4 regions of the Mesorhizobium shonense genome follow, and region 4 is predicted to be linked to each of the others. Evidence: riboswitches for the same ligand, from Rfam matches in the RefSeq annotation. Region 4 holds a riboswitch; each other region holds the start of a gene.
The links. A riboswitch is a leader RNA that binds a small molecule or an ion and turns the genes downstream of it on or off. The one in region 4 is predicted to bind cobalamin.

Region 1 (5,385 bases), on a different contig from region 4:
ATCGAGACCTTCCTTGGCGCCAAGCATTATGTGGCGCCAGGCGGCGAGCGCGCCTCCTATGAGGCGCAATCGCAGACGGCCATCGCCGCCATCCCCGGTGGCGCGCTGAAGTTGATGGTCGTGCCCAAAGAACCGGACCGCGCCACCGTCTTCATCGTGAATGGCAACGGCAAGGACAACGTCGTCGCCGTCGATCCGCACGGACCGAAGGCGCTCGACACGATCGCCAAGGACGACACCTGGTTCTATTGGGCCGACCATATCCACGGCACGCTCTTGCTGGGCGATGTCGGCGACCGGCTGATCGAGATCGCCGCCGGTCTCGGCATCGTGCTGGTGCTTACCGGTCTTTACATGTGGTGGCCGCGCACTGGCCGGGCGCTTGGCCGCGTCTTGGTCCCGAACCTGCGGACGCGGGGTCGCGCGCTGTGGAAGGAGCTGCATGTCTCGCTCGGCTTCTACATTTCGATCGTGCTGTTCTTCTTCCTGCTGTCGGGCCTCGCCTGGACAGGCGTGTGGGGAGCCAAGATCGTACAGGCTTGGAGCACCTTCCCGGCGGCGAAGTGGGACAATGTTCCGCTCTCGGACAAGACTCATGCCGGCATGAATCACGGCGCATTGAAGGAAGTGCCGTGGACGCTGGAGCAGACGCCAATGCCGATGTCGGGCTCGCAGGCGGGCGCGGCTGGCCTGCAAATGGGCTCCGTCAATCTCGACACGGTTGCCGCTTACGCTCGCGCCAACGATTTTACCGAGCAGTTCCGCATCAACGTGCCTCAGGAGGAGGGCGGGGTCTACACGATCTCGGCCGACTCCATGGATGCCGATACGCTCGACCCCTTTGGTGATCGCACCGTGCATATCGACCGCTACACTGGCAAGATCCTCGCCGACATTCGCTTCGCCGACTATGGTCTGGCCGGCAAGGCAATGGCGGTGGGCATTGCGCTCCACCAGGCCAATCTCGGTTGGTGGAACACCGCGCTCAACCTGCTGTTCTGCCTCGCGATCATCACGATGGCCCTGTCAGGCGCGGTGATGTGGTGGAAGCGCAGGCCGGCGGGGCAACTCGGGACACCGCTTTATCCGAAGAACTACCGGGTTCCGGCTGCCATCCTGGCGATCGCGCTCTGCGTCTCCGTGATCTTTCCATTGACCGGGCTGGCAATCGTTGCCTTCGCTGTGATCGATTTTCTGCTCCCCAGGCGCCTGAAGGAGGCAGGTTTCCAAGTGGCCGAGGCGTGAATTGGTAAGGCGGCCGACCTACGCGCAAGGGTCGGCCGCAACGCCGAAAAATCGCGGGCTGCTATCGGGGGGTCTGTGCATAGCGAAACCCACTATCGAGCAAGCGATCTTCCACTTTTAGCCCACCTCTCAAGCGGGCTGGCATATCACGAGTTCGCGAGGCTCGGGACGAGTGGCGATCCCAAAAGCGTTTATCCCTTACCGCCGGGCGCTCCCAAGACCCTGAGCGCCCCAAATCGAAAACGCTTTGGAGAATAAACCATGAAACATCTCCTCACGCCTATAGTGGCCGCCTTGTTCATAGCCTCCACTGGCGCGGCTTTCGCTGGTAATGTCCACACCGTGACCGGAACGACCGGTCAGCCCAACCAAACGATCGGTACCGCAGAGACCGGAGGTGCTACCCCCGGTAACGCCAGCACTGCTCCTGGCTCAGCGTTCAATCCTGATGGGGTTGCCGATGGAAAGTACGCAGGTACCCAGCCGCAGAACTCCAATAATCCCAAGAGCGTATCTCAGTACGACGTAGCGGGCTTCCAGCAATCCCATAACCACTGAGGCACGTGAATCATGGCCTTGAAGACCCGGCGAGCCGCTATGCGGCGACTGACCTGTTTCGTGGTGCGTGCGAGCCGAAGATCGACCAGGCAGCGGCGAAGAGCGCCGCCGCTGCCAGCGCAAGCACGGCAAGGCTGGGCAGGTGGAAGAAAACGCCCCGCCATTGCGGTTCGACGATCTCGCCGGTGCTGAAGCCCTCGGCGCTGAACTGGCACAGGATCCAGGAGGCGCCGCTGCGCACCATGTCGGCGTCGATGTCGGAAATCAGCGACTTGGCCTCGTTCTGGGCCGAGGGCATCTTCGCCATGTAGGCCAGCAGCGCCTTGGTGGTCGCCAGATACGCATGGCTGCATTCATTGAATGGGCTCTGCTCGTCAGCCAGGCTTCCCGGCATCAGGCCCCAGAGGCAGTACGTGTATTGCAGGGTGTCGTGATTGTAGAGCCGCCGGAAGGCGGGGTCGGTCTCGGTCTGCCGGAGGGCTAGATCGAGGATGGCGCCGCGATAGCGGGCGATCACCGCCATCTGGCCGTGGGTAAGGCTGGGAATCTGGATGCCAGGCGGCGGCGGCGTCGAGCGCGAGCCATGCGCTTCGGCCTCCGTCGCCGCGAGCAGGAACAACAGCGCGATGGCCGACCAGGCGAAAAACCGAGCTGGCCAGCGCATCGCGGATCAGGCGTAGCGGCGGGCGAGGCCGCTTTGGTCGCGGGCCGCGAGGTCTCGCTCGACGACCGCGCCGAAGGCAAGCCCCATGACGGTCCACATCACGAGCTGGATACCCAACGAAGCGACGCGGAACTGCCACAGCACCACCGCCGAGAATTGCTCCGGCACCTCGTTGATGTCGGGGAGCGCCGCCTTCACCAGCGCAAAGACGACGAGGAAGGCAAGGCCGGCAACGATCGTCGCATTCCAGGCGCCGAGCCTATTCCACAGCCGTTGCGCGAGGCCCACCGCGGCCACCATCGCCGCCAGGGAAACCACGATCATGATGAAGAACAGTTCGGTGCGGTAGGCGATGGTTTCGGGATTGCCGACCGAGGGCGGGTTCGCAGGATACTTCAGCCCCGGAACCACGATCACGGCGAGGAAGCCGAGCAGTGCCAGCAACGCGGAGGTGCCGCGCGGGCCGAGCGAGCCCAGCCTGCCATAAGCGAAGGAGACGACGAGCGAGAACAGCCCGCCGAGCGCAGCGCCATAGATCAGCACGCCGGTTGCGAGACCGATGCCGGCCTGCGTGGCCCGGCTGACGATCTCCGGCTCCGGCGCCTCTTCGGCGGCCTGCGCCTGCTGTTCCTCGAAGGCGATCGCCTTGTCGACCTGCGGCTCGCCATAAACACGTGCGAAGGCAAACGCCAAAATCCCCGCGACCAGCCCGACCAGCATGCCGCGCAGCAAAAGTTTTCCGACCATGTCAATCTTCCCTTCAAGCAATTCCAGGAAAAGTGCGTAGCGGTTTTCCGTCTGGAATTGCGTTATCCCAAACCCGGGGCGGTTCAGCGATTGCTGAACCGGTCTAGTGGCAGGGGAAGCCGAGCAGGTGGCGGCCGTCATGCACGAATTCGTGCACATACATGCCTCGGATCAGCGATGTCGCGCCTTCTTCCGCCCCGACAAAATAGATCGCCAGCATGAGCAGCAGGCCGCCGAAGATGGCCCATGGCAGAAGCTCACGGACCGGAATCGGAACCGGGCCATAGCCGGGTGCAAAAGTGGTGTCGGACATTTTCCTCTCCTGGGATACTGCGTCCCGTTGATCGAACTAATGCTACGGAAGAAGGCCTGACTTTCGGCTGGTGCCGATCACAGTGGCGCGACCGTGCCGGATTTACACCGGCTTCCAATCCCGTATCGTCGCCGACACTATTCAGCGCTTCGTTCGCCGTCAATGTATCGTCAATAAGCGACGTGAGATCGTGACACGCAATTTGGACCGGGCCACAGAGGCGGTTTTGGATGATCGTACGCCTGACGATGATCGCAAGCGGGGCAACGCTTGCCGCGCGCAAGGGGCGCTTTCCGCTAGATGAGCCGCTGGAGCCGCAGGCGATTGCCCGCGCGGGCGCGACCGGCCAGGGGTTGCGCCGCGCTGATCGAATCTGGACAAGCCCGGCGCTGCGGGCGCGGCAGACCGCTGAGGCACTGGGCCACCAGGCTTCGATCGAGCCTCTGCTCGCTGACCAGGATTTTGCACATTGGGCAGGCAAGGGTTTCGAGGAACTGCAGGTCGAAGATCCGGAAGGCTTTGCAACCTGGTTTTCCGATCCAGACGCGGCACCCCACGGCGGCGAATCGCTGGCCGATGTCGCCCGGCGCGGCTCGGCTCTGATGGAGCGCCTGCTTGCCGAGCGCGGCCACACCATTGTGGTCACCCACCCTGGGGTCATCCGCGCGGCGATCGTGCATGTACTCGGTGCCCCGCTGACTTCGTTCAGCAAGATCGATGTCGAGCCGCTTTGCCTCACCGATTTTCGTAGTGATGGCACTCGATGGGTGTTGCGCGCTCATGGTTCGCTGCCGAAAGGGCAGCGCGGTGTCGACTAACTCTTTAGGAGTTCGGGTCTAGCATGCCGAAAATCGAAACGAGTAGGATCGCGGTGAGCGCGAGCACGATCTCGATGGCGGTGCCAATTCGGATCGCGTGGAGCGCCGACTCGCTCGCCCGACCGATACGCGGCACGAACCAGTAGCGGTTGGCTGTCGCCATCGCAATCATGGCCAGGACAACGGCAATCTTCGCCGACAGCAACAGGCGATAGGGCGACGACAACCCGAACGGCCAGCCGACTATGAAGACGCTATTCGCAATTCCAGACAGGATGGCCAAGGTTGCGACGACATGGCCTGCGTTCGAGAAGCGGCGCAGCGCTGTCGCGGCATCGGCATCAAAAGGCATCTTGCCGACCCCCGCCAGGATGAGCAGCAACGGCAACAGCGCACCGACCCAGGCACCTGCCGACAGGACGTGCAGGGCGTCGTTCAGCGGATGTACGATGCCCTGCCAGCCGTCGTTCATCATTGCATGGCCGCTGAGCGCAAGGCCGGCGAGGCCAAGTCCGGATGCGATCGCGGTCGCCGCCAGCCTGAGGCGCGATGCGAGCATTTGTGCCGCGACGAGCAGGACGCCGGCCAGAGCCTGAGCCAACCACGCCGTGCCGATATTGGTCGAGGCAAGAACGTCCCATAGCATCGGGCCGTTCACGGCATCGGGCCAGCCGTCGCCGATCATCGACGTTTGCGTTGGCAGGGCGACAATCGTCGACACAAAGGCAAGAACCACGGCAATCAGGCGAAGGGCGGTCAGCCTGGCCGCGATCCGCTCGGCGAGAGCGCTCGGCACCAGCGCCAGCAGATAGACAGAGGCGCCCCATAGCGCCATCAGCGCGGCATCGTGCACGAAGCGGCAAGCCACAAGCAGGTTGTCCGGCGTCATCCGTCCACCGGCGGGTGCGTGAAAAGGACTTTGCTCATCCGACTGAACGGGGACGGGAGCGCGGAGCGCGCCCCCGCCTTTCCGATCTTAGGGTTTCACTGTGAATTTGTATTCGCCATGGGTCTTGTGGCCGTCCTGCGACAGGGCGTGC
Region 2 (5,385 bases), on a different contig from region 4:
GGGCGAGGAACGCCGCGCCTTCCTCACGCGCGCCCGCGCGGCGCTCAAGGCGCTCAACCCGCGCCCCGACCGAGACGATTGATGCGCCACGAAATCAGCATTCTCATCATCGGCCTTTTCGTGGTGCTGAGCACCGCCAGCATCACCGCCGCCACCCTGTCGGCGCGCGCGCCGAAGCCGTTGAGCGCGACGCTCGTCAATCTTACCCAGCGCATCAACGCCTGGTGGGTGATGGTGGCGCTGATGACCGTCGCCTTCTTCTTCGGCCGCTATGGCATGACGATCCTGTTCGCGCTGATCTCCTTTGCGGCGCTGCGCGAGTTCGTGACGCTGACGCACAGCCGCCGCAGCGACCATTGGGTGCTGCTCGGCATGTTCGGCATCGTCATTCCGTTCCAGTATTGGCTGGTGTGGACGGCCTGGTACGGGCTGTTCGTCATCTTCATCCCGGTCTACTGCTTCCTGCTGATGCCGGCGATCACGGCGCTGCATGGCGACACCGAGCGCTTCCTGGAACGCATCGCCGCGCAGCAATGGGCGATCATGATCTCGGTCTACTGCGTCAGCCATGTCCCTGCCCTGCTGACCTTCAACGTGCCGGGCTTCGAAGGCCGCAACCTCTTGCTCATCGCCTTCCTGATCATCGTCGTGCAGGGCAGCGACGTGCTGCAGTACATCTTCGGCAAGCTGTTCGGAAAGCACCGCTTCTCGCCGACCGTCTCGCCGTCGAAGACCTGGGAAGGGCTGATCGGCGGGCTGGTCGCATCGAGCCTGCTCGGCGCGCTCTTGTCCTTCATCACGCCCTTCTCGCCTTTGCAGGCCTCGGCGGTGGCCTTCGTCGCCTGCGCGATGGGGTTCCTCGGCGGGCTCGTCGCCTCGGCGATCAAGCGCGACCAGGGCGTCAAGGACTGGGGCCATCTGATCGAAGGCCATGGCGGCATGCTCGACCGCACCGACAGCCTGGTCTTCGCCGCGCCGATCTTCTTCCACATCGTGCGCTATTTCTGGACGGTCTGACCGCCGGCTAAATGCGCTTGCGCATCAGCAATGTGACAACGAAGAAGGCGCCGAGCGAGCTGGTGATGATGCCGATCGGCAATTCCTGCGGCGGCAGCAGCGTGCGGGCGAGCAGATCGCTGGCCAACAAAAGGATCGCGCCGAACAGCGCGCAGATCGCTATCAGGGGCCGGTGCAGCGGACCCGCCAGCGGCCGGCCGAGATGCGGGATCATCAGGCCGACGAAGCCGATGACACCGGCGACCGCGACGAGAATCGCGGTGGCCAGAGCGGCGATGAGGAATGTCGCGCGGCGCATGCGCGCCACCGGCACGCCGAGGCTCTCGGCAGCGCTTTCGCCGGCGAGGAAGGCATCGAAACGGCGGTGGTTCCACAGGCCGTAGGCGAGGATGATGCCGGCGCCCAGCGCCGCCAGGCCGATATTGTCCCAGCGGGCGAGACCGAGCCCGCCCATGGTCCAGAACAGCACCGAGTGGGCGGCGCGCTGGTCGCCGGCGAAGACGAGGTAGTTGGTTAAAGCGGTGAACATGAAGGAGACAGCGAGCCCGGCAAGGATCAGCCGCTCGGGCCCCTGTCCCCTCACCCGGGAGACCAGCAGAAGCACAATTGCCGCCGCCAATATGCCGCCGGTGAAGGCCGCCACCGGCAAGGTCCAGATGCCGAAGGAGTCGCCGAAGACGGTGATGACCGAGACGGCGCCGGCGGCGGCGCCCGAGGAAAGGCCGAACAGGAACGGGTCGGCAAGATCGTTGCGGGTGACGGTCTGCAGCAGCGCGCCGACGACGCCGAGGCCGGCGCCGACGGCGATCGCCAGCAGCGTCCGCGGCAGCCTGAGGTCGACGACGATGCTGCCGACGGGTCCGGGCACGGCCTGACCACCCAGTCCAGCCGCACGCGCCAGCGCGCCGACGACCTCGCGCGGCGGTATCAGCGTCGAGCCATAGGCGATCGAAAGCAGCATGAGCGCTGCGAGTAGCAGCGCGCCCAGCGTCATCGACAGGACGAATGGCTTATGGCGCGAGCTCACGTCTTCAGGCCTGTCATCGGCCCGCCAGCGTTCGAGATTAGCCGAGATCTCCGCGAATTCGTCATCCACGGGCGAAGCAGGAGCGCAGCTCCGTCGCGGAGACCCGAGGATGACGAAGTGATGGGCGTTTTCGCCATTCTCCAAAGCAGGCTATCCATCAATGGAAACACTCCCGGCTCAACCGTGCTCCAGAGCTCAAAACGCGTCCGGATGTATGGCCCTGGCGATCTTGCCGATCGCCTCGATGTTGGCGGGTCCGGGCGTCAGCTCGGCATAGCGCAAGGCCACGAAGCGCTCGTTCTTCACCGCGTCGGTCTCCTTCATCGCCGGATGGACTTTAAGGAAATCGAGCAGTTTTCGGTAACCGCCGCCATCCTGGTAATCGAGCAGGATGAGGAACTGCGGATTGCGCGACGCCACCGTCTCCCAGTCGGTGTTGCCCCAGCTCGTCTCCATGTCGGCCATGATGTTTTCCCCGCCCGCGGCGGCGATCATGGCGTTGGGGATGGCGAACTTGCCGGCGGTGAAGGGTTTGTCCTCGCCTGAATCATAGAGAAACACCCTTGTGCCCTTGTGGTCGCCCACCTTGGCCGTGATGCCGGCGAGCTCAGCCCTCCAGCCGGCGACCAGTTTCTCGGCCTCGGCCTCCTTGCCGAAGATCTTGCCCAGCTTCTCGACGTCGCCATAGAGCAGGTCCATCGAGGCGGCGGGCCGGTTCTTGTCGAGATGGACGCAGCTTTCGGTCAGCACCAGCGTCTTGATGTCGTGCGGGGCAAGCGTGTCGGGCGTGACATCGCCGCCCGGCTTCATGCCGTAATACCAGCCAGCGAAGAAGAAATCGGGCTGCACGGCGACGAGGTTTTCCAGCGTCGGATATTTCGGCGCCAGCTCCGGGATAGAGCCCTGCTCGGTCTTGAATTCGGGGCCGACCTTGTACCAGCCGGTGATGCCGGTGAGCCCGACGATCGACGGCTGCAGCTTCAGCGCGAAAGCCATCTCGGCCATGTTGAGGTCCTGGATGACGGCGCGCTTCGGCGGCGCGTCGAAGGTGAGCGGCTTGCCACAGCTGTCGACGGTAACCGGGAAGGCGAAGGCGGCTGAGGCGACAAGCGAGAGGGCAAGCGACAAAGCGAGGCGTTTCACGGGATGGTGCTCCTGTTTGCTTGGGTTGTTCGGGTTGGGTTGGGCAGGCTCAGGATGGCGAGGAAGCACGCATGGGAAGCTCGAAGACGGTGAGCTCGCGATCCTCGGTCGGGTGCCGGAGGCGCAGCACATCGATGCCGAACACCTCGCGAATGAGCGGTTGCGCCAGCGCCTCACGCGGCGCCGCCAGCACGTGCAGCCGGGCGTTGCTCATCACCGCGACGCTGGTGGCGAAAGGCGCCACCAGCGCGAGATCGTGCAGCACGGCGACGACGGTCATGCCGAGGCCGGCGACAAGGTCGAGCAATTCGCCGCGGGCGCGCGGGTCGAGATGGTTGGTCGGCTCGTCGAGGAACAGAATTTTCGGTTCCTGCGCGATGGCGCGGGCAAGCTGCGCGCGCTGGCGCTCGCCGCCCGAGAGCGAGCCGATGGTGCGTGCGAGCAGCGGCAAGAGCCCAGTTCGGCGCAGCGCCTCGACGACGATGTCGCGGTCGTCGTGCCGGCGCCTGAGGCCGGCATGCGGAACGCGGCCAAGCTCGACATAGTCAATGAGCGCCAGCCGTGGGTCCGGCTGATCAGTCTGGCCGACAACGGCGATGCTGAGCGCCCGCTCGGCGGCGGTTATCCTGTCCAGGCGGCGCCCGGCAAGACGCACCTCGCCGCGGCTCGGCGGCAGCGCGCCGCACAGCATGCGAAGCAGCGTCGTCTTGCCGGCGCCGTTGGGGCCGATGATGGCCAGCCGCCCGCCCGCCGCCATCGACAGGCTGACATTGTCGACCAGCGCGCGGCCATTCGCCGTCACGCCGAGGCCACAGGCTTCGAGAAGCGGCGCGGTCATGGGCGGATGCCCGCCCGGTTGCCCGGATGGTATTTCCGGGCCGCATGTCCGATGGCGTGGTGGATACGATCGATGGAGCCGTCCAGCATTCCGTCACTTTCCAAAATGGCGACGGAAGGATGCTGGACGAGCCGGCCGACAAGACCGGTGCCCGCGTCTCCTCCCGGCACACCCCGTCCGGTCAACTCGTGTCGATGGCAGGTCTCCTGGCTCGCGGGTCGTTGCGCCATCCGCCTTCCCAGCCTTGCCGGCCAGTGGCGTTTCGGATGGAGCTCGCCGCTCACAGTTGCGGGGGCAGCCACGGGCTCGACCCGACCAGGGTCTCACCGTGTTCCCTTTTCACCCCTCGTCTTGCGGCTCGGGGACCATGACGCCGCCATCGTAGGTTGTTCGCGCGCGAGTCGCAACGGGCTGCTGCGAGAGGTCGCTGTCCCATGAATCGTCCGAACGATCTGTCTGAAGGATGCATTCCTGGTTCGCCATTTTGATATGTAATAACATTACATACGTTTGGCATGCCGATGTCAATCCCTCCGGCGTCGCCTCACCCAAACATCGGAAAATTTTCAGAAACCGTTCGGGATTTCTCGTGCCCGAAACAGCAAGAAGATCGGGCTGGCGAAAGACAGGCCGCAACGCCCGATCCCTCCCAGCCAACACAGTTCCCGGTCGCCGCATCCTCCCGCGCGACCGAAATCTTGGTCATGGAGACAACATGATTGCCGCACTTTTTAAAGCCAGCCTTTCGGGGCATAACAAGCCGCTGAGGCGCCGCCTTGTCGCCGGCTCGATCGCAGCTCTTGCCTGCGGCGCAGCCGTGGTCTGGCACGACGCCAGAAGTGAGGCCTCGAACGCAGAACCCGCCGCGCCGGAGACCAAGCTCGTCAAGGCCATCGCGGTTGCCCCGACGCGCAACGCCGACACCCGCATCGCCATCGGCGAGATAAGGCCAAGGCTCGAAAGCGACCTCGGCTTCCGCGTGTCCGGCAAGCTGGTCGAGCGGATCGCCGAGATCGGCTCCAAGGTGAAGAAGGGCGAGGTGCTCGCCCGCATCGACGACCAGGACTATCGCAACCGGCTCGCCAGCGCCGAGGCCGACGTGGCGGCCGCGCAGGCCGTGCTGGTGGAGGCGCGCGCCGCGGAGGCCCGCATCGGCGCGCTGCTCGCCAAGGGTTTCACGACACGCGCCAACTACGACGCCACGCTGAAGAACCTGCGCTCGGCGCAGGCCAAGCTCAAATCGGCGAACATCGCCTTCGAGATGGCCAAGGACCAGCTGAGCTATACCGAGCTGCGTGCGGAATTCGACGGCATCGTCACCGCCACCGGCGCCGAAGCCGGCCAGTCCGTCAATGTCGGG
Region 3 (5,385 bases), on a different contig from region 4:
GTCTTGGCCTCGATCAGCTTCTCGGTGCCGCGATGGAGCAGGCCGATATGCGGATCGACGCGGTCGACCACCTCGCCGTCCAGCTCGAGAACCAACCTCAAAACACCGTGCGCCGCAGGGTGTTGAGGCCCAAAGTTAATGTTGAAATTGCGGACGGAGGTTTCAGCCATTCTGGCGCCTCAATTTGCCTTCGCTTTCTCGTCGCCCGGCAGCACGTAGTCGGTGCCTTCCCAGGGCGAGAGGAAATCGAAATTGCGGAATTCCTGCTTGAGCTCGACCGGCTCGTAGATCACGCGCTTGGCCTCGTCGTCGTAACGCACCTCAACGAAGCCAGTCAGGGGGAAATCCTTACGCAGCGGATGCCCATCGAAACCGTAGTCGGTCAAAATGCGCCGCAGATCCGGATGGTCGGAGAACAGCACGCCGTAGAGGTCGTAGGTCTCGCGCTCGTACCAGTCGGCGCCGGGATAGACGGCGGTCAGCGACGGCACCAGCGTTTCCTCGTCGGCCTGAACCTTGAGCCGGATGCGGACATTCTGCTTCGGCGACAGCAAGTGGTAGACGACGTCGAAGCGCCTGGCGCGCGACGGGTAGTCGGCACCGCAGATGTCGATGATCGAGATGAACTGGCAGCGCGGATCGTCGCGCAGGAAGGTCGCCACCGCGATCAAATTGTCCGGCTCGACGGAAACCGTCAGTTCGCCATAGGCAAGCACGGCTTCGCCGATGCGGCCGGAGAGCTTCTCGCCCAGATAGATGGAGAGTTCGTTCAACGCCAGGGTCATCGGCTCACCGTTCGATTGTGCCGGTGCGGCGGATCTTCTTCTGCAAGAGAAGAATGCCGTAGAGCAGCGCTTCCGCGCTCGGCGGGCAGCCGGGCACATAGATGTCGACCGGCACGATGCGGTCGCAGCCGCGCACCACCGAATAGGAATAGTGGTAGTAACCACCACCATTGGCGCAAGAGCCCATCGAGATGACGTAGCGCGGCTCCGGCATCTGGTCGTAGACCTTGCGCAGCGCCGGCGCCATCTTGTTGGTCAGCGTGCCGGCGACGATCATGATGTCGGACTGGCGCGGAGACGCGCGCGGGGCGACGCCGAAACGCTCGCTGTCATAGCGCGGCATCGAGGTGTGGATCATCTCGACCGCGCAGCAGGCGAGGCCGAAGGTCATGAACATCAGCGAGCCGCTGCGCGCCCAGGTAATCAGCGCTTCAGTCGAGGTGACGAGGAAACCCTTGTCTGCCAGCTCATTGTTGATTTCGAGGAAGAAGGGATCGTCCTCCCCCACCGGCCTGCCGGTGTTGGGATCGATGATGCCCTTGGGCTTCGGCGCGACGAGGGTGCCTGAACTGTCGTTCAATCCCATTCCAGCGCTCCTTTTTTCCATTCATAGGCAAAGCCGATGGTCAGCACCGCCAGGAACACCATCATCGACCAGAAGCCGAGCATGCCGACCTTCGAAAAGGACACCGCCCACGGGAACAGGAAGGCGACCTCGAGATCGAAAATGATGAACAGGATCGACACCAGGTAGAAGCGGATGTCGAATTTCATGCGGGCGTCGTCGAACGAGTTGAACCCGCATTCATAGGCGGAAAGCTTTTCGGGGTCGGGATTGCGGTAGGCCACCAGGAACGGCGCGACGATAAGCGCAAGACCGACGACCATCGCCACCGCGATGAAGAGGACGATGGGCAGATACGAACTCAGGAGTGCGCTCATGCGGCGACTTTCCTTTGGCGGGCCAGTTCACTTTGATTACAGCAACGGACTCTAATGCGGAAGCGTGACAGTTTAACCTGCTGAACCGTTTTAAGGGCCCTATGCTGCGACGCGGCGAGGGTTAGCGCAGCGGTTTCGGCGAAGCAAGTCAAACCTTGTTCAAAATCCGGCCCTGGACGCCATATCGGAAGAAACTGGTCCGATCCGCTCCTGTTTGATTTCCTTCACTTTTTACTCCACTTTTCTCTCCTGACATATCTCCCGCCATTTGCCTGCTAGCATGGCTGGAATCACCGGCTGGAAATCAGGTAAACGGATCGAGGCAAAGGCTCCTTGATGAAGGAAAAAATCTCGCTTCGCATGGCCAGGCGCATCGCGCTCGGTGCGCAGGGTTTCACGGACCCCCGCCCCGGCGGCGAGCCCAACCGCCGGCACCTCGCCCGCGTGCTCTTCCGAACCGGGCTGCTGCAGATCGATTCCGTCAGCGCGGTGGTGCGCGCCCACTACATGCCGCTTTATTCGCGTCTCGGCCCCTACCCGCTTGCGCTGCTCGACAACGCCGCGGTCACCCGCAAACGCGCCGTCTTTGAATATTGGGCGCACGAGGCGTCCTTCTTGCCGGTCGAGACCTACCCGCTGATGCGCTGGCGCATGCAGCGCGCCGAACGCGGCGAGGAAATGTATCTCGGCCTCGCCAAATGGGGCCGTGAACGCAAGGAGATGATCGACGAGATATACGGCCAGGTCGCCGAACGCGGGCCGATCGCCGCTTCCGACATCGAAGGCCACAAGGGCAATGGCGGCTGGTGGGGCTGGAGCGAGGCCAAGCACGCCTTCGAATGGCTGTTCTGGGCCGGGCGCATCACCACCGCCTACCGGCGCGGCTTCGAACGCTACTACGACCTGCCGGCGCGTGTTCTGCCGCAGGCTATCCTGGACCTGCCTGTACCTTCGGTCGAGGACTCGCATCGCGAATTGCTGCGCATTTCCGCCCGCGCCCACGGCATCGCCACTTATGGCGACCTGCGCGATTATTTTCGCCTGGCGCCGGGCGACACGAAGGATCGCATCGAAGAGCTTGTTGAAATGGGCGAATTGCTGCCGGTTAAGGTCGAGAGCTGGGATAAGGCCGCTTATCTGCACAAGGACGCCCGCATTCCGCGCCGGATCGAGGCGCGCGCCCTGCTAGCGCCGTTCGATCCCGTGGTCTTCGAGCGCACTCGCACCGAAAAGCTCTTCGGCTTCCGTTACCGCATCGAGATCTACACGCCGGCCGAAAAGCGCCAATACGGCTACTATGTGCTGCCCTTCCTGCTCGGCGACCGGATCGTCGCTCGCGTCGACCTGAGGGCCGATCGCCCAGCAAGCATCTTGCGCGTCCACGCAGCCTATGCCGAGGCCGACGCCCCGTCCGAAACGGTCGCGCAGCTCTTCGAGGAATTGAAGCAGATGCAGGCGTGGCTCGGACTGGAGGCTATCGAAGTGACGCCGGCCGGCGACCTCGGGCCGGCGCTGGCCGACATCTCGGCGTCGCACCCTGCGTTGACAGGCGCATAGCCGTAAGCCTAAATCCGAGCCAGACGGTCTTCTCCCGGCAAAGGGAGGAGCTGAGAGGGAATGCGGTGCGGGATAATTTCCCAAATCCGCGGCTGTCCCCGCAACTGTAAGCGACGAGCCTCAGCCGAAAACCACTGGGATGTTCCCGGGAAGGCGGCATTCAAGGCGATGACCCGCGAGCCAGGAGACCTGCCGTCTGAGACTTTAAGTATCCGAATGCCTGGCGGGTTTTCCGGGCAAGGAGCCTGGTTTTGGATCGTAACGGCAGTTTCCCGGCAAACATCGCGGACATTTCGTCCGAGCCCGACGCGTTGGCGGACGTGACGGTCATCGTCTGCTCGTCCTGCCGCGACGAAACCGGTTCGGATGCCAACCCGCGCGCCGGCGCCCTGCTTGCTGAAGACACGCGCCGCGCCGCATCGGGCGAAAACATCCGCATCCGTACCGTCGAATGCCTTGGCAATTGCAAGCGCCGCTTGAGCGCGGCGCTTCTGCGCGACGGCTGCTGGAGCTACGTCTTCGGCGATCTGGATGCGACCAGCGGCGCCGACCTCGTCGCCGGCGCAAAGCTCTTTGCAACTTCCACTGACGGCCTCATCCCCTGGCGCGGCCGGCCCGATTCCCTCAAGCGCGGCCTGGTTGCCCGCATCCCTCCCCTCGACCTCCTGAAGGACCGATCATGAACGCCTCCGTTTCTCGTGTTCCCTGCACCGTCGTCACCGGCTTTCTCGGCGCCGGGAAGACGACGCTGATCCGCAACCTGCTCGAAAACGCCAAGGGCAAGCGGCTGGCGATCATCGTCAACGAGTTCGGCGATGTCGGCATCGACGGCGAGATCCTGAAAGGCTGCGGCATCGACACCTGCCCGGAGGAAAACATCGTCGAGCTCGCCAATGGCTGCATCTGCTGCACCGTCGCCGACGACTTCGTGCCGGCGCTCGACCAGATCCTGTCGCGCACGCCGAAGGTCGACCACATCCTGATCGAGACCTCCGGCCTCGCTTTGCCGAAGCCGCTCGTCCAAGCCTTCCAGTGGCCGACGGTGAAGAGCCGCGTAACGGTCGACGGCGTCATCGCCGTGGTCGATGGCCCGGCTTTGGCCGATGGCCGCGTCGCTTCCGACATGGATGCGCTGCAGGCGCAGCGCGCCGCGGACGATTCGCTCGACCACGACGATCCGGTCGAGGAGGTGTTCGAGGACCAGATCGCCTGTGCCGACCTGATCATCCTGTCGAAGAGCGACCTGATGGATGCGGCCGGCTCGGCCCGCGCCAATGCCGTGATCGGCGAGCATGTGGCGCGCGCCGTGAAAGTCGTGCCGACCGCGCAGGGCAAGGTCGATGCGTCGGTGCTGCTCGGCCTCGGCCTCGCCGTCGAGGACGACATCGAGAACCGCAAGACCCACCACGACGACGAGCTCGACCATGAGCACGACGATTTTGACTCCTTCGTCATCGATATCCCGTCGATCGCCAATCCGGATGAGCTGGCCAAGCGCGTCGCTCTCGCTGCCGAGCATGAAAACGTGCTGCGCGTCAAAGGCTTCGTCGAGGTCGGCGGCAAGCCGATGCGGCTCTTGCTCCAGGCCGTCGGCCCGCGCGTCAATCATTATTATGACCGATCCTGGACGGCGGAGGACGACCGCCGCTCGCGGTTGGTCGTCATCGGCCTCAAAGGGCTGAATCGCCCGGCGATCGAGCGTATCCTCGCCGGCTGAGGCAACACGAAAAGCCCAAACACGAAAAGCAATGCATATCCTCACCACGACATCCGCCTCGCTCGACGATCTCGCCGAGCCGATCGACCTCAGGCAGACGCCTGCGGATGTCGTGGCCCTGTCCTTCACCGACAGCGATCTTTCGGGACTGGCTACCGCCTGGAAAGCCGACACAGAGCGGCTGCCATCGATGCGGCTCGCCGCACTTCGCGACCTTCGCCACCCGATGTCGGTCGACCTCTGGGTCGATAGCGTCGCGCGCCATGCCAAAGTAATCCTCGTCCGCATCCTCGGCGGCTATGACTGGTGGCGCTATGGCTGCGACCAGCTCGTGGCGGTCGCGCGCGAGCGCGGCATCAAGCTGGCGCTGCTGCCGGGCGAAAG
Region 4 (5,385 bases):
AGTCGGGGCCATGTGGGACTTCAGCATCGGCCGGTCGGTGTCCATCATGATGCGGACATGGCCGTTCATCGTCTTTCGTATGATCGTCTATTTCGGCATCACGGTCGCCTACATCATGGCGACCGGCACCGGCGCCAGCGTCGGCTATGGCGTCGGACACATCTCGACCGATCCCGACGGGCCGATGTCGTTTGCCTTATGGGGCGGCGTCGTCGGCTTCGGCGTCGTCTCGATCGCCGTCTACTGGATCCGCGAATACATCCTCTATGTGCTCAAGGCCGGCCACATCGCCGTCATGGTCCATCTGATCGACGGCCACGACGTTCCCGACGGCCAGAACCAGATCGCCTATGCGAAGGAGGTTGTCACCCAGCGTTTTGCCGAGGCCAATATCCTTTTCGTCGTCGACCAACTGGTCAAGGGCGCCATCCGCGCCATCACCGGACTGCTCGGCGGCATCGCCGCCTTCCTGCCCATTCCGGGCTTGAGCGGCCTCGTCAGCTTCATCAACACCGTGATCCGCCTGTCGCTGACCTATGTCGACGAGATCATCCTCGGCTACAACATCCGCATCAATTCCAACTCGCCTTTCGAGACCGCCAGGCAAGGCGTCGTGCTCTACGCGCAGAACGGCAAGCACATGGTCAAGAACGCCGTCTGGCTGGCGGTGATCATGTGGGGTGTGTCCTTCGTCATCTTCCTGCTGATGCTGGCCCCGGCAGCCGCCATTCTCTGGGTGATGCCCGGGCAACTCGCCGGCTGGGCCTTTGTGCTGGCAATCGTCTTTGCCTGGGCCTTCAAGGCGGCCTTCATCGAACCCTTCGCCATCGCTTCGCTGATGCAGGTCTATTTCGACACCATCGAGGGCCAGGTGCCCAATCCGGAGTGGGATCTGCGCCTGGCAGAGGCCTCGTCGAAATTCAGGGAGCTTCGCGACAAGGCCCTCGGCTCCTTCGGCGGCTCGCGCTGGGATGCGCCCCGGGCTGCTTGATCAGCAGCTTGACCTACGAAGGACAGCATGATCACGGCTTCGGCAGCTCTATGCCACGAAGCTTTGCAATCGCCGACTTGAGCGGCGCCTCGCCGGCGCCGCAAAAGGTCTCGCTCATCACCAGCTCGGGCAGCGACAGGCGCCGGCCCCAGCCATGCGCTTCGAGATCCGGCCGCGGCGCGAATTCCGAGACGCGGCCGACGCAGAGATAGGCGATCGGCGTGACATGCTCGGGAATCGACAAAAGCCGCTTCAGCGCTTCTGTCTCGATGATGCTCACCCAGCCGACGCCGACGCCCTCGGCCCGCGCCGCCAGCCAGAAGTTCTGCACCGCGCAGACGGTGCTGTAGAGGTCCATCTCCGGGTTATGCCAGCGCCCGAGCGGCGAATTCTTCGAGCGCTGCCGGTCGCAGGTGACGCAGAGGTTGAGGGCGCTTTCGCAGATGCCCTCCAGCTTCAGCTTGCGGTAGAGCGCCTGCCGTTCCGCCTCGATCGCCGGCAATTCCAGCTCCCGCGCGGCAAGGAACAGGTCGCGCACCTGCCGCCGCCGCTCGGAATCGCGGATGACGATGAAGTTCCATGGCTGCATATAGCCGACCGATGGCGCGTGGTGCGCGGCCGTCAGCAATCGCGCCAGCACGGCATCGTCGAGTTCGTCCGAAACGAAATGGCTGCGCACGTCCCGCCTGGTGAACATCGCCCGGTAGACGGCGTCGCGCGCCAATTGGTCAAAGTCATCGCCGCCGGTGGCGGCCGCTTGTGCCTGCATCGCTTTTCCCCTTGGCGATAAGCAGTCCTCCACCTGACCATGCGGACGACCATGTCTGCCGGGCCGGTCTTCTGGCTTGGGATCGTCCCGCGTCCGGCGCCTTCCCGTCTGAGACAGTGGCTTTGCCGGCGCGGTCCCCCTTACAGCGTTGGGCACGCCACGGAGTTCAACCGTGTTCCCGATTCTCCCGCGTTGCGGGCACCAGGCAGCGGCGCGACCTTATCGCGAAGCTTCGGCCGCGCCAATGCCGTCGGCGACATATCAAGACGCGATTTTCCCCAGCCATTCGGCGCTTAAACATGGCCATCCGGGCTAGGCATGCCTAGATTAGGCGCCATGACCACCCGTCTCTATAGCCATCCGGTATTCCTGGAACACCTGACGCCGCCCGGCCACCCCGAGCGGCCGGACCGTTTGCGCGCCATCGAGCGCGTGCTGGACGACGAGGCTTTTTCGGCGCTCGACCGCGTCAAGGCGCCGGAAGGCGACGAGGCGACCATCCTTTATGCGCATCCGGAAGATTTTATCGCCCGCGTGCGTGCGGCCATCCCAGAGAGCGGCATTGTCTCGATCGATGCCGACACCAGCGCCAGCCCGAAGAGCTGGCAGGCCGCGGTGACCGCGATCGGCGCCGCCAATGCGGCGATAGACGATGTCTTCGAAGGCCGAGCCGCCAATGTCTTCGTTGCCGCCCGCCCGCCCGGCCACCATGCCGAGAAGACGACCGCAATGGGCTTTTGCCTGTTCAACACCGCGGCGATCGCCGCCCGCCATGCGCAGAAGAAGCATCAGGCCGAGCGCGTCGCCATCGTCGACTGGGACGTGCATCACGGCAACGGCACGCAGGACATTTTCTGGGACGATCCGTCGGTCCTCTATTGCTCGACCCACCAGATGCCGCTTTATCCCGGCACCGGCGCCAAGAGCGAAACCGGCGCCGGCAACATCGTCAACGCGCCGCTTGCGCCGAGCACCGGCAGCGAGACGTTTCGCGACGCCTTCCTGTCGCGCGTGCTGCCCTCCGTCGATGCGTTCGCCCCCGACCTGATCATCATTTCCGCTGGGTTCGATGCGCACCATCGCGATCCGCTGGCCGAGATCAACCTGACCGAGGATGATTTCGACTGGGCGACCGGCCAGCTGATGGACCGCGCCGGGCGCCATAGCGGCAACCGGCTCGTCAGCCTGCTGGAGGGCGGCTACGATCTGCAGGGACTGGCATTTTCGGTCGCCGCCCATGTCGGGCGGCTGATGAAGGGATGAATTATGGCTGATGAAGCTAACCAGGACGTCAAGGCGATGAGCTTCGAACAGGCGCTCGACGCGCTGGAGAAGATCGTCGATGATCTGGAGCGCGGCGATGTCCCGCTCGACCAGTCGATCCGCATCTACGAGCGCGGCGAGGCGCTGAAGGCGCATTGCGATCGGCTGCTCAAGGCGGCCGAGGACAAGGTCGAGAAGATCAGGCTCTCGCGCGACGGCAAGCCGGTGGGAACGGAGCCGCTCGACGCCGAGTAAGCTGTATTGATATTCAGGTGAGGTCGGCCTGACCTGAATCTCAACACACCTTGGTGCATAATCTCGAACGGCGGGAAACGATAGACAGGAGGCAAGCAAGCATGTGCCGCAACATCAAGACCCTGTTCAATTTCGAACCGCCGGCGACCGACGACGAGGTTCATGACGCGGCCCTGCAGTTCGTGCGCAAGCTGAGCGGCTCGACCAAGCCGTCCAAGCGCAACGAGCATGCCTTCCACCACGCCGTCGAGGCGATCGCCGCCGCCGCGCGCGAGCTCATCGATTCGCTTGAGACCACCCAGGAGCCGCGCAACCGCGAGGAAGAGGCCGCCAAGGCGAAAGCCAGGTCCGCGCTCCGCTTTGCCTGAGGTCGTGACATGAGCTTCTTTCCGGGCAACGATCCTGAGGCCGGCGATGTCTTCGCCTGCGACCAGATCGAATTGATGGTCATCCCCAACGCCAAGGACATTGGCGGCTTCGAGGTCCGCCGCGCCTTGCCGACCGCAAAACGCAGGCTGGTCGGACCGTTCATCTTCTTCGACCGCATGGGGCCGGCGATCCTGCGCGCCGGCCACGCGATCGACGTGCGCCCGCATCCTCATATCGGGCTTTCCACCGTCACCTATCTGTTCGACGGCAAGATCAGGCATCGCGATTCGCTCGGCACCGAAATGGTGATCGCGCCCGGCGACGTGAACCTGATGACCGCCGGCCGCGGCATCGTCCATTCCGAGCGCACGCCGGAGGAGTTGCGCGGCGCGCCGATGTCGATCTCCGGCCTGCAAACCTGGCTGGCGCTGCCGGATAGCCAGGAAGAGATCGCCCCGGTGTTCGCGAACACATCGGTGATCCGCCTGCCCGAAATCGATGCCGAAGGGGTCAGCGGCCGCGTCGTCATCGGCGAATTTTCCGGGCTGCGCTCGCCGGTCGCGACCGCCTCGGAGACGCTTTATGCCGATCTGCGGCTGGCGGCTGGCGCGAGCGTGAAAATCCCCGCCGATGCCGAGGAACGCGCCATTTATACGCTGGAAGGCGAGGTTTCGATCGCCGGAGATCGTTTTCCGGCTGAGCGGCTTCTGGTGTTCAAACCGGGCGAGGAAATCGTCGTCTCGTCCGAGCGCGGCGCGCATTTCATGCTGTTCGGCGGAGCGTCGCTGGGTTCCAAGCGTTATATCTGGTGGAATTTCGTTTCGTCCTCGAAGGAACGCATCGAGCAGGCCAAAGAAGAATGGAAGACGGGCCGCTTCGATATCGTTCCTGGCGATGAGGAAGAATTCATTCCGCTGCCGGAAGGTTAGAGCAGGATGGACATCCTGCGCCAACCGCGTCACTGACACGCATTTACATTGGCGCGCCGTCAGCCTATCTCGCTCATATCAAAGCGCATATTTGAAGGTTAACCCAAGGTTAAGTTAACAGGCCGCAACAGAGTGAACCCGAAGCCCGATACGCCGCTCCTCGACAAGGTCCGCATTCCTGCGGATTTGCGGGCGCTCGAGGAAAGTGAGCTGCCGCAGCTGGCGAGCGAACTGCGCACCGAGTTGATCGATGCCGTGTCACACACGGGCGGCCATCTTGGCGCCGGGCTGGGCGTGGTCGAGCTGACGGTTGCGCTGCACTACGTCTTCAACACGCCACAGGACCGGCTGATCTGGGATGTCGGCCATCAGGCCTATCCGCACAAGATCCTGACCGGCCGCCGCGACCGCATCCGCACGCTTCGCCAAGAGGGCGGCCTCTCCGGCTTCACCCGGAGAGTCGAGAGCGAATACGACCCCTTCGGCGCGGCGCATTCCTCGACCTCGATTTCCGCCGGCCTCGGCATGGCCATGGGCCGCGACCTTTCGGGCGGCCGCAACAACGTCATCGCCGTCATTGGCGATGGCGCCATGTCCGCCGGCATGGCCTATGAGGCGATGAACAATGCCGGCGCGCTCAATGCCCGCCTCATCGTCATCCTCAACGACAACGACATGTCAATCGCCCCGCCGACCGGCGCGATGAGCGCCTATCTGGCCCGGCTCGCCTCCGGCAAGGCCTATCTCGGCCTGCGCGATTTCGGCAAGAAGCTGACCTCCTATCTCGGCAAGCGCGCCGACAACGCCAT

Region 1: it holds a riboswitch for cobalamin, as region 4 does, so the genes downstream of both, ABID26_RS22455 (CbtB domain-containing protein) here and bluB (5,6-dimethylbenzimidazole synthase) in region 4, are expected to answer to the same signal.
Region 2: it holds a riboswitch for cobalamin, as region 4 does, so the genes downstream of both, ABID26_RS32795 (ABC transporter ATP-binding protein) here and bluB (5,6-dimethylbenzimidazole synthase) in region 4, are expected to answer to the same signal.
Region 3: it holds a riboswitch for cobalamin, as region 4 does, so the genes downstream of both, ABID26_RS14875 (DUF1636 family protein) here and bluB (5,6-dimethylbenzimidazole synthase) in region 4, are expected to answer to the same signal.

The regions. Positions count from the first base shown of each region.
Region 1 covers NZ_JBEPLM010000009.1:93,057-98,441, forward strand. The annotation lists gene ABID26_RS22435 (PepSY-associated TM helix domain-containing protein) at 1-1,245, shown strand, start outside; gene ABID26_RS22440 (adenylate cyclase) at 1,507-1,803, shown strand; gene ABID26_RS22445 (hypothetical protein) at 1,841-2,467, opposite strand; gene ABID26_RS22450 (CbtA family protein) at 2,474-3,214, opposite strand; gene ABID26_RS22455 (CbtB domain-containing protein) at 3,318-3,527, opposite strand; adenosylcobalamin (AdoCbl) riboswitch at 3,571-3,652, opposite strand; gene ABID26_RS22460 (histidine phosphatase family protein) at 3,758-4,345, shown strand; gene copD (copper homeostasis membrane protein CopD) at 4,350-5,234, opposite strand; gene copC (copper homeostasis periplasmic binding protein CopC) at 5,322-5,385, opposite strand, start outside.
Region 2 covers NZ_JBEPLM010000021.1:38,102-43,486, forward strand. The annotation lists gene ABID26_RS32775 (lysophospholipid acyltransferase family protein) at 1-82, shown strand, start outside; gene ABID26_RS32780 (phosphatidate cytidylyltransferase) at 82-1,017, shown strand; gene ABID26_RS32785 (FecCD family ABC transporter permease) at 1,025-2,011, opposite strand; gene ABID26_RS32790 (ABC transporter substrate-binding protein) at 2,240-3,187, opposite strand; gene ABID26_RS32795 (ABC transporter ATP-binding protein) at 3,237-4,025, opposite strand; cobalamin riboswitch at 4,205-4,410, opposite strand; gene ABID26_RS32800 (efflux RND transporter periplasmic adaptor subunit) at 4,741-5,385, shown strand, end outside.
Region 3 covers NZ_JBEPLM010000005.1:24,655-30,039, forward strand. The annotation lists gene ABID26_RS14850 (NADH-quinone oxidoreductase subunit D) at 1-170, opposite strand, end outside; gene ABID26_RS14855 (NADH-quinone oxidoreductase subunit C) at 180-785, opposite strand; gene ABID26_RS14860 (NuoB/complex I 20 kDa subunit family protein) at 790-1,371, opposite strand; gene ABID26_RS14865 (NADH-quinone oxidoreductase subunit A) at 1,362-1,727, opposite strand; gene ABID26_RS14870 (winged helix-turn-helix domain-containing protein) at 2,064-3,284, shown strand; cobalamin riboswitch at 3,292-3,495, shown strand; gene ABID26_RS14875 (DUF1636 family protein) at 3,536-3,967, shown strand; gene cobW (cobalamin biosynthesis protein CobW) at 3,964-5,001, shown strand; gene ABID26_RS14885 (cobaltochelatase subunit CobN) at 5,033-5,385, shown strand, end outside.
Region 4 covers NZ_JBEPLM010000001.1:727,271-732,655, reverse strand. The annotation lists gene ABID26_RS03755 (hypothetical protein) at 11-991, shown strand; gene bluB (5,6-dimethylbenzimidazole synthase) at 1,023-1,760, opposite strand; cobalamin riboswitch at 1,804-1,982, opposite strand; gene ABID26_RS03745 (histone deacetylase family protein) at 2,097-3,023, shown strand; gene ABID26_RS03740 (exodeoxyribonuclease VII small subunit) at 3,027-3,278, shown strand; gene ABID26_RS03735 (DUF2277 domain-containing protein) at 3,380-3,646, shown strand; gene ABID26_RS03730 (pirin family protein) at 3,656-4,576, shown strand; gene dxs (1-deoxy-D-xylulose-5-phosphate synthase) at 4,709-5,385, shown strand, end outside.